3 regions of the Thioalkalivibrio sp. ALMg13-2 genome follow, and region 2 is predicted to be linked to each of the others. Evidence: predicted binding sites of a transcription regulator. Region 2 holds the regulator's gene; each other region holds the start of a gene.
The links. The regulator FliA, encoded in region 2, starts transcription of late flagellar genes. The targets are predictions, from matches to a motif close to GCTAAAGTTNNNNNNNNNNCNGCCGATA.
Positions count from the first base shown of each region.

Region 1: a site for FliA is predicted at 1,140-1,167, ahead of F618_RS0112655 (methyl-accepting chemotaxis protein). Genes of this name have one in related genera too.
Region 3: a site for FliA is predicted at 1,919-1,946, ahead of F618_RS0110530 (chemotaxis protein CheV). Genes of this name have one in related genera too.

Region 1 is NZ_KB906124.1:14,399-17,674, reverse strand. Features, by position in the region: gene F618_RS0112660 (DASS family sodium-coupled anion symporter) at 1-1,052, shown strand, start outside; gene F618_RS0112655 (methyl-accepting chemotaxis protein) at 1,233-3,143, shown strand.
Region 2 is NZ_KB906103.1:52,732-56,007, reverse strand. Features, by position in the region: gene F618_RS0104050 (protein phosphatase CheZ) at 1-746, opposite strand, end outside; gene cheY (chemotaxis response regulator CheY) at 842-1,222, opposite strand; gene F618_RS0104040 (RNA polymerase sigma factor FliA) at 1,264-2,031, opposite strand; gene F618_RS0104035 (MinD/ParA family protein) at 2,028-2,852, opposite strand; partial or broken gene flhF (flagellar biosynthesis protein FlhF) at 3,021-3,276, opposite strand, start outside.
Region 3 is NZ_KB906115.1:13,624-16,899, reverse strand. Features, by position in the region: gene F618_RS0110545 (flagella synthesis protein FlgN) at 1-405, opposite strand, end outside; gene flgM (flagellar biosynthesis anti-sigma factor FlgM) at 421-735, opposite strand; gene flgA (flagellar basal body P-ring formation chaperone FlgA) at 875-1,552, opposite strand; gene F618_RS0110530 (chemotaxis protein CheV) at 2,075-3,013, shown strand; gene F618_RS0110525 (protein-glutamate O-methyltransferase CheR) at 3,218-3,276, shown strand, end outside.

The DNA of each region.
Region 1 (3,276 bases), on a different contig from region 2:
CCATGTGGGTCAGCAATACCGCGACCGCGGCGCTGATGCTGCCGATCGCCCTGTCGGTACTGGGCCTGATTGAACGTGGTGCATCGCCACAGGGGCCGGGGGCGAGTGCGGAGTCGCGGCGCCCGGCCCTGGCGTTGTTGCTGGGGATCGCCTTTGCCGCAAACATCGGGGGCATGGCGACCATTATCGGCTCGCCGCCGAACGCCCTGACCGCGGCCTATCTCGGGGATCGCCACGGGATGGAAATCGGGTTTCTGGAATGGATGACCCTGGGCCTGCCGTTGGCGGCGATCCTCCTGGCCCTCGCGTGGTGGTTGCTGACGCGCTGGGTGTTTCCGGTGCACCGGGTCGAACTGAACGGCCTGCGCGCCCTGCTGGACGAGCAGCGCGCCACGGTCGGGCGCTGGTCGACCGCAGAGAAGCGCGTGGCGGCGGTGTTCGTGCTGGTCGCGCTCGCCTGGCTGACACGGCCGCTGCTGGAGGGGTGGTTGCCCATCTCGCTGACCGATGCCGGCATTGCGATCCTGGGCGCCGGCTTGTTGTTCCTGATCCCCTCGGGTTCCATGGAGCAGCGCAGGTTGTTGGCCTGGGACAACACCCGCGAACTGCCCTGGGGCGTGCTGCTGCTGGTCGGAGGCGGCCTGAGCCTGGGGGCGGCCATCGAGTCCAGTGGTCTGGCGGAGCTGGCGGCCGATGCCCTGGTGATCGCGCAGACCTGGCCGCTGATCCTGATCATGGCCGGGGTGGTGTTGCTGACCATGACGCTGAGCCACGTAACCAGCAATACGGCCACGGCCGCCACGCTGCTACCCCTGGTCACCGCGTTTGCGCTGAGCATGGACGTGCCGGTCCTGATGCTGGCACTCCCCGTCGCCTTTGCCGCTTCCGTGGCCTTCATGCTGCCGGTGGCGACCCCGCCGAATGCCATCGTGTTCGCCAGCAACCGCCTGCAGGTGCTGGACATGGTGCGGGGAGGGGCACTGCTTTCCGTGGTGGCGCTGGTGCTGATCAGCCTGGCGGTCTACGTCTTCGCCGAGGCCCTGCTGGTGTAGCCGCGGCGCGGATTCGTTCTGTGATTGCGGATTCGTTCTGTGATTGCCGTGTCCCCGACATTCTTGTGGGGATGAAAAGCCTTCCATGCTCAAGTTCTAGGATTCGCCGCCGCTAGGGAGGACGAACGGCCCATTATTTTGCGAGCTGGCGCTGACCGACAGACCGAAGGACGCACCGACATGTTCAACAATATTCGAATTGGCGTACGGCTCATGGTGGGCATCATCGGCGTGGTGGTCCTGGCCGTGGTGCTGACCCTGGTCGTGGTGATGAATGCCCTGGGTACGATGGCGGACAGGGCGGAGCAGCGGGAGCTGAACGACTTGGCTGGCCAGTTGCTGGATCGGCTGGACCAGGAGTCGGCGCGCGCGACCGCGATGGCGGAGACCGTGGCGCGCATCCCGGATGTGCAGGAGGCCATGGCCAATGGGGATCGTGATCGGTTGGCCGCACTGACGGTGCCGAGCTTCGAGTCCCTGAACGCCGATTACGGCGTGCGCCAGTATCAGTTCCACACGCCGCCGGCGACCTCCTTCCTGCGCGTGCATCGCCCGGATCGTTATGGCGATGACCTGTCCGGTTTTCGCCAGACGGTCGTCGACACCAACGACCGCCGCGCCCCGATCTCGGGCCTGGAAGAGGGCGTGGCCGGCCTGGGTATCCGCGGCGTGGTCCCGATCGCTCACAACGGAGAGCACGTGGGTTCGGTGGAGTTCGGGCTGTCCTTCGGCGACCCCTTCTTCGAGCAGTTCACCGAGGAGTTGGGTGCACCGGTCGCGCTTTACCTGCGCGATGAGGGACGGTTCAACCGCTTTGGCGGGACCATCGAAGGCGAAGCGACCTTCAATGCGGCCGAGATGCGCGAAGTGCTCCAGGGCGAGCGCCTGGTGCGCAACGTGACCTACCAGGGCGAGCCGATGGCGGTGATCGCCCGGCCGGTGCGCGATTTCTCCGGCGATGCGGTGGGTGTACTGGAACTGATGGTGGACCGCAGCGCCTACGTGACGATGACCCGCAACGCCACCGGCACGGTGGTCATGGTCGGCGTGATTGCGGTGGTTCTCGGCGCGCTGCTGGCCTGGTTCCTGACCCGCAGCATCGTGCGCCCGCTGTGCCAGACGGTGGAGCGTCTGGACGACATCGCCAGTGGCGAGGGTGACCTGACGCGTCAGCTGGAGGTGTCCGGCCGGAACGAGCTGGGCGATCTGGCGGTGGTGTTCAACCGCTTTGTCGAGAAAATTCGCGTGTTGATTCAGCAAGTGGCGGCGGGTTCCGATCAGGTCGCTGCCGCGTCCAACGAGCTGTCCGCGACCAGCGAGGAGACCAACGAGCAGGTGCGCCGCCAGAAGGCGGAAACCGACCAGGTCGCCACGGCGATGAACGAGATGACCGCCACCGTGCAGGAAGTCGCCCGCAATGCCGCGGATGCGGCGGCGGCCGCCCAGGCTACGGACCAGGACGCCGTGGCCGGTCAGCAGGTGGTGCAGAAGACGGTCACCGCGATCAACGGCCTGTCCAGGCAGGTCGACAATGCGGCCGAGGTGGTCACCCGCCTGTCGCAGGATGCCGAGCAGATCAACAAGGTCCTCGAGGTGATCGGCGACATTGCCGACCAGACCAACCTGCTGGCGCTGAATGCCGCGATCGAGGCGGCCCGCGCTGGCGAGCAGGGCCGCGGTTTCGCCGTGGTGGCCGACGAGGTGCGTACCCTGGCCAGCCGGACGCAGGACTCGACGCACGAGATCCAGCAGATGATCGAGCGGGTCCAGAGCGGTACGCGCGAGGCGGTGCAGGCGATGGAAGATGGGCGTTCCAAGGCGCACGAGAGTGTCGAGCAGGTGAACCTCGCCGGCGAATCGCTCAACGCGATTACCCAGTCGGTGACCCGCATCAGCGACATGAACACGCAGATCGCCAGCGCCGCCGAGGAGCAGTCCACCGTGGCCGAGGAGATCAACCGCAACGTGGCCAACATCACTGAGGTGCTTGACCAGACCGCGGCGGGCTCCGAGCAGATCCGCAATGCCTCGGAGGAGCTGTCCAAGCTCGCCTCCCAGCAGCAAGAGCGCGTGGGTCAGTTCAAGGTCTGATACACGACCCGATGGTGTCGAGCCCGCCTCCCTGTTCGGGGAGCGCGGGCTTTTTCATGCGTGTGGGGAAAAGGGCAGGCGAAGAAGCCAGGTCAAGGGCGATCCTGATTAGCAACGAGCGTCAGCCAGGCTC
Region 2 (3,276 bases):
ACCTCGTCCTGTCCTTGAACGACATCCGCGCTGGAATCTTGAGTCTTGGGCACACTGGGACCGCGCCCCTTGCGGTCCGCCTCGCGGTCTTCTTCGCCACGATCCAGGGACGCCTCGGCCGCTTCCACCTGCTCCATGCGCCCGCTAGAGAGCCGGATCAGGGTGACGAGGTTCTCTTCGAGATCGGTCACCAACTGGATCACCCGGCGAATCACCTGGCCGGTAATGTCCTGATAACTTTGTGCCATCAGCACCTCGGAGAGCAGACGCCGCAACTCCTCGGCGTCCTCCCCCGCCTGCCCGAAGAAGCTATCCAGCTCACGCGCGAAATCGCGGAATTCGTCCACCGAGAGCTGCCGGTTGCGAAAGCGCGTCCATTTGGCGGTCAAGTCGGCCGCCTGCTGGCTGAACGACTCGGCGATCGGCAGGCTCGACTCAATGGCGCCCATCGTGGCGTGCGCGGCCTGCTCCGTCATGGTGACCACGTAGTTCAGGCGTTCCTTCGCATCCGGGATCTCCGCCTGGGTCAGCTCTACCAGACGCGAGTCGCCACGGAAACTCTGCAAGGCCTCGTGGAGGTCGCGCGTCAGCTTGCCCAGTTCATCGAAGAGCTCGCGGTCGTAAGGGCGCGCAAGATCCTGCACCAGCGCGCGCGCCGCCACGTCGTCGCCCGCCTCGAGCGTCTGCACCAGTTGCCGGGCCAGCTCGAGCTGGCCGTCGCGTGGGGGGTGTTCCTGTTCAGTCATGAGGAGCCTCTTGCTGGTACGGCGCTGAAGGAGCCGGAGTCCGTCCACCCGCGCAAGCGAGATGGACGGACTCCGTATTCACCACCGGGCGATCCTTAGCCCTGTGCTTCAATACGTTCGAAGATCTTGTCGATCTTTTCCTTCAGCGTTTCGGCGGTAAACGGCTTGACCACATAACCGTTCACACCCGCCTCCGCAGCCTCCACGATCTGGTCGCGCTTGGCCTCGGCCGTCACCATCAGCACCGGCATCGACTTCAGGTTGGCGTCCGCCCGGACGGCCTTCAGCAGGTCGATGCCCGGCATGTTGGGCATGTTCCAGTCGGTAATCAGGAAGTCGAAATCACCATTTTGCAGCATCGGCAGCGCGGTGCTGCCGTCGTCGGCTTCCTGCGTATTATTGAAGCCAAGATCGCGCAAGAGGTTCTTGATAATGCGCCGCATCGTGGAAAAGTCGTCCACGATGAGAATTTTCATTCCCTTGTCCACACGTCACTCCGGGATTCGTAAGGTGAGTTTTAGAATAACTGCAAAGCCGAGCCGTCTTCGAGCCACGACCCCATGCGCGCACGCAGCCGAATGACCGCCTGGCTGCGAATCTGGCTCACGCGTGACTCGGTCACGCCCAGAACAGCTCCGATCTCGCGCAGATTCAGTTCTTCGGTGTAATACAGCGACAGCACCAGGCGTTCGCGTTCAGGCAGGTCCCCCAGGGCCTCGGCCAACTCCTCGCGAAACTCGCCAGCCTCAAGGCTACGCGACGGAGAGACTTCCTGCCCCTCAATCACGCGATCGGCCCCGTCATCCCCGCCGCCGAGATCGTCCAGTGCAAACAGATGGGCTCCGGCGTGGTCCTTGAGCATGTCGTAATAATCATCAATGGGCACATCCAGCTCGGCCGCCACCTCGCTCCCACGCGCCGCACGCCCCTCGCGGGCCTCGACGCTCTGAATCGCGGCGGCAATGCGCCGGCTGTTGCGATGCACCGAGCGCGGCGTCCAGTCGCTGCGACGCAGCTCGTCGATCATCGCACCGCGGATGCGGATTCCGGCGTAGGTGGCAAAGGTCGCCCCCTGCCCACCCTCGAACTGCCGCGCCGCCTCCAGCAGACCGATCATGCCGGCCTGGATCAGGTCATCGACCTGGACCGAGGCCGGCAGGCGGGCCATCAGGTGGTGCGCAATGCGGTGCACCAGTTCGACGTGATCGGCAATCAACTTCTCGTGTCCACCGGTCGCGGTGGACGTCGCCTGGTAGCCGGAAAGTCGATTACGCGTCGTCATCATGCGCTCTGCAGCATTCGTTCCACGAAGAACCCGACGCCCCCGTGGTCACCCCCACCTACTGGCCAGCGGTCCACCGTCCGCGCCAGTTCGGCAAACGCCTTGCCGGCCGGACTGCCGGGATACTGCTGAACCACCGGCGCCCTTTTCTGCACGGACTTGCGCAGATGCTCGTCCATGGGGATATAGCCGGCCAGGTCCAGAACCACCTCCGGCAGGTAATTGCCACAGACGGTATTGAGTTTCTGCATCAGCCGCTCCGCACCCTCGCGGCCACTGACCATGTTGGTGACCATGCGGAAACGCCGCAGCCCATGATCGCGGTGCAGCACCTTGATCAGGGCATAGGCATCGGTAATCGAAGCCGGCTCGTCGCAGACCACTACCAGGGTCTCCTGTACCGCCCGGCAGAACGAAGTCACCGACTCCTGCAGGCCCGCAGCGGTATCCACGATCAGGACATCCAGCGGTTTGCGGTAGGCACTGAAGGCATGGATCAGGCCCGCGTGCTCGGCCGGCGTGAGGTTCGCCATCGCCGCGATACCCGAGGCCGACGGGACCACCTTCACCCCGTCCGGCCCCTGGACCAGGACATCGTCCAGGCTGTCCACCGTGCCGGTCACCAGGTCATGCAGGGTGCGCTCCGGGCGCATCCCGAGCAACAGGTCCACGTTGGCCAGGCCCAGATCCGCATCGAACAGCATCACCTCGCGGCCCAACCGGGCCAGGCCGACCGCCAGATTGACCGAGACGTTGGTCTTGCCCACCCCGCCCTTGCCCGAGGCGACCGCAATGACCTTTAACGGCTTGTTAGTGCGTGGCATAGCGCCCCTTTCCAACCGGCTGAATCAGTTCCAGTGTTGCCGGCTCGGCCCCTTGCGCCGGGCGCAGAGGCGAGCGCGAGCGTCGCGGCGGTTCCATTTCCGCAAGCCGCTCGGCGGCCCAGGTCTCGCGTGCATTGCCAGCCGCCCGCGCGCCCTCCGCGTCGTCGTCCAGCGCCATGCGGGTCAGATACCCCGTATCGACCCGGTGAAAATCCTCGGCGATGCGCTGGCCATCGCTCACGAACCCAAGTCCCAGGTGCTGATCCAGCAGTACCGACAGGACCTCGCCCAGCTGTTCCGCCTCGTCCAGCTTGGTCAGCACCAACGCCGAAGGATCCGCCTTGCGAAATGCCTCCAGTACCCGCCGCAACGTACTGCCCTGAGTCGTGGCCGACACGACCAACCAGCTCTCGGCGCGGATATC
Region 3 (3,276 bases), on a different contig from region 2:
TTCCTCGCCGCGGAGGATCTGCATGGAGAGTTCCACGCGCTGGCGGTCACGGTCGATCAGGCGCGCATTGCCTTGATTCAGAGTGTCGCAGCGTTCGATGGACTGGCGCAGGGCTTGCCACAGGTCGTTCAGTACGACGCCATCCTCCATCTTCGAGAACAGGCGCGCGACGCCCTCGGGACTGAAGGCCTCGCCGGCGGCCTCGATCAGGCCTTGCTGGTTTTGGGTCTCGGTTTCCAGTTCATGCAGCAGGGTCTGCTTGCCGGTCACCACGTCCTGCAGCGTATCGGGTTGGCGCGCTTCGACCGCGCGCGTCTCCTTTAACAGACTCTCTTCCAGCTGATGAGCCAGCCGGATTGAGGTCTCGAGCGAGCGTTGCAGTTTATGGTGCGCGTCGGCATTCATGGGCGATAGACCGGGTTAGCGCAGCAGGCTTTCGAGGTCGATCATGCGATCGGCCAGCTGCTGGTTGTCCACTGGATAGTTGCCGCTGGAGATCGCCTCGCGCAGTTCGGCAACGCGGGCGGCGTCGAAGGGGGCGGTGTCGCCCGCGCCGGCCGCGGCATTCATTGCCTGGGCGGCCCCGGTGAGCGTGACCGAATCATTGTTTGCCGTCGATGCGTTACCGGAGGCCGGGGCTCGGCTTGCCGTGTTGCCGGACTCGTCGCGACCCTTTACCCCGGGGTTCTGGCTGTCGGGGCGCAGGCTGTTCGTATTGAGGCCCTTGATATCCATGATGCCTTCCTGTCGTTGTAACTGTGCTGCAATTGTTTACGGCCAGCGTTGCTGAAACTGTAGGCCTCGGGGGCGGAAAAGTGTAACGGGCTTCACAGTCCGCCTCGAAGATCGTTGGCGTGCCTGGTGGGGCGAGGCCTCAAAGCGCTACCCGGATGTGGCCGGAGGCCTGGATTTCGCCTTCGACGACGCGCCCGGAGGATGCGTTCTTGACGCGGATTCGTTCGCCCAGCGTCCCGTTCTCCAGCGCTTCGCCCTGCATGCGGATGGCGATCGAGCCGTTCTCTGCCAGGATGGTAACCCGCTGGCCGCGACTGATGATCTCGCGCGGGCTCACGTGCTGGGTTCCGATGATCTGACCCGGGCGGATGCTGCGCCGGGTCTGTTGGCCGATCAGGGCATTCTTTTCTTCATGATAACTGCCGGCATGGCGCGAGGTCTCGATTCGCTGGAAACGCAGGTCGCCCGCCGAGAGGGTGTGCTGGCGCGGCAGGGTACGGTTCGCAACCAGCACTTCGGCGTACCGTTCGACCGTCGCCGGCACGTATAACTGCCAGGTCACCGGGCCGGCACACTGGATATGGACAGCGGTGTTGCCGTCACGCCGCCCGCCGGGTGGGAAACGCGCTTCCAGGCCGTCCGTACAGGGGACGAGGCGCAGACGCTTGTCGAGCTGGCCAATCTCGATGGAAACATCCTTCTCGGTATCGGTAACGCCCAGTTCCTGAATCAGGAACTGCTCGGCGGCGTGGCGGATGTCGTCAACCGGGTGGACTTCGGCCCGGACGCTGGTAGACAGCAGTACCAGGGTGAACAAGAGGGCGACTCCGGCAAGGAGACGCGGAATGGCTCGCACGTTTTCGCTCGAGTCGGTCACGCTCGCTGGCGAGGCACCGGAGGGCCCGCCTTTTCCTGGAACGAATGAGGCCCCAACGCGAACGAGCGAACGGATCAGCGTCTTCCTGGCAGCGGAAGAAAATTCTGAAATGGGTCGGCGCTGGTTCATGTTGCGGTCCTGTTTGGTCCTGTCCTGCGCAGCCAGTTCGGTGCGGGCGTCGGACTGTGCGCGAATGGCTCGGGTTTGGCGGATCTTGCGTCGATGTCGAGCGAGTCGCGTGCGGTTTCAGTACGCAAAAACATGCAGATGTCGTGCCAATGAATGGGCATCCCGCGCCGCGCGCGCATTCAAGGCCCGTCGCGGGCGGCCGTTATGGCCATGAGGCGGCGTCAGAAGGCGCATGCACGCAAATGCAAATGACAGGCCGGGGTTGCGCGGTGCACACTTGGCCTTTGAGGCCTGTCCGGTGCTAAGAGCAATCGGGGCAAGGAGAGCGGCACGATGAGTCAATTCATTGACGATGTGAATCAGCGAACCCAGTTGGTGGGGCAGAACCGCATGGAGCTGCTGCTGTTCCATCTGGGCGGGTCGCAGACCTTCGGGATCAATGTCTTCAAGGTCCGCGAGGTGATTCCGTCGCCGCCGCTGCGTCAGATTCCCGGCTCCATGAGCGTGGTACGCGGAGTGGCGACGTTGCGTGGCGGTACCGTGCCGATCATTGACCTGGCGCGAGCGATGGGCCTGCGTGGCGCCGTCGGGGCGGTCGACAACGGGGAGCAGAAGGTGGTGGTCACCGAGTTCAATCGTTCGGTGCAGGGCTTCTGGGTGTCGGCCGTGGACCGTATCGTCAACGTGAACTGGCAGGACGTGAAGTCGCCCCCGCGCGGAACCGGGCGCGAATCCTTCCTGGTGGCCGTCACGGAGATCGACAACAAGCTGGTCGAGATTATCGATGTCGAACGGGTGCTCTCCATCGTGAACCCGCTGCCCAGCGAGATATCGCCATACATCCGCGAGAACGCCCGCGAGGCCAGCGGGCGCAAGGTTGTGATCGTCGATGACTCGGTGGTGGCGCGCAAGCAGATCGAGGGGGCGATCAAGGGACTCGGTTTCGAATACGATGTCTTCAAGGATGGCCAGGAAGCACTGGACTTCCTTGAGCAGAAGGCCGCGGAAGGGCCGGTAGGCGACCAGGTCGAACTGGTGATCTCGGATATCGAGATGCCACGCATGGATGGCTACACCCTGACCGCGCGCATCCGGGACAATCCCGCGCTGCAGAATTTGCGGGTGCTGCTGCACTCCTCACTGAGTGGGGAATTCAACACGGATATGGTCAAGCGCGCCGGGGCCGATGCCTTTTTGTCCAAGTTCAATCCCGACGAGCTGGCGAATGCGGTGCTGGACCAGACCGGGCGCCCGGATCAACAGGCCGAATGACCGGTCGGGCGGAACCGCGTTGCCGCTCGGCAAGCCCGGAGCGGCGACGGGTGGCCGCCACTCGGGCTGTATGGTGCCATGCGCGCGACGCCGTATACTCGATCCGATCTTCGGGATCACCCCGGTTTTCCGGCCAAGAGGCCCCGGTCAAGGATTCGTCATCAGGATGCCTAATCACGATGGACAGCGCTCAGGGATGACTCGGTGATCGATTCCCGCGACTACGAGGAGTTCTCCCGCTTTCTGCAGGACTGCTGCGGTCT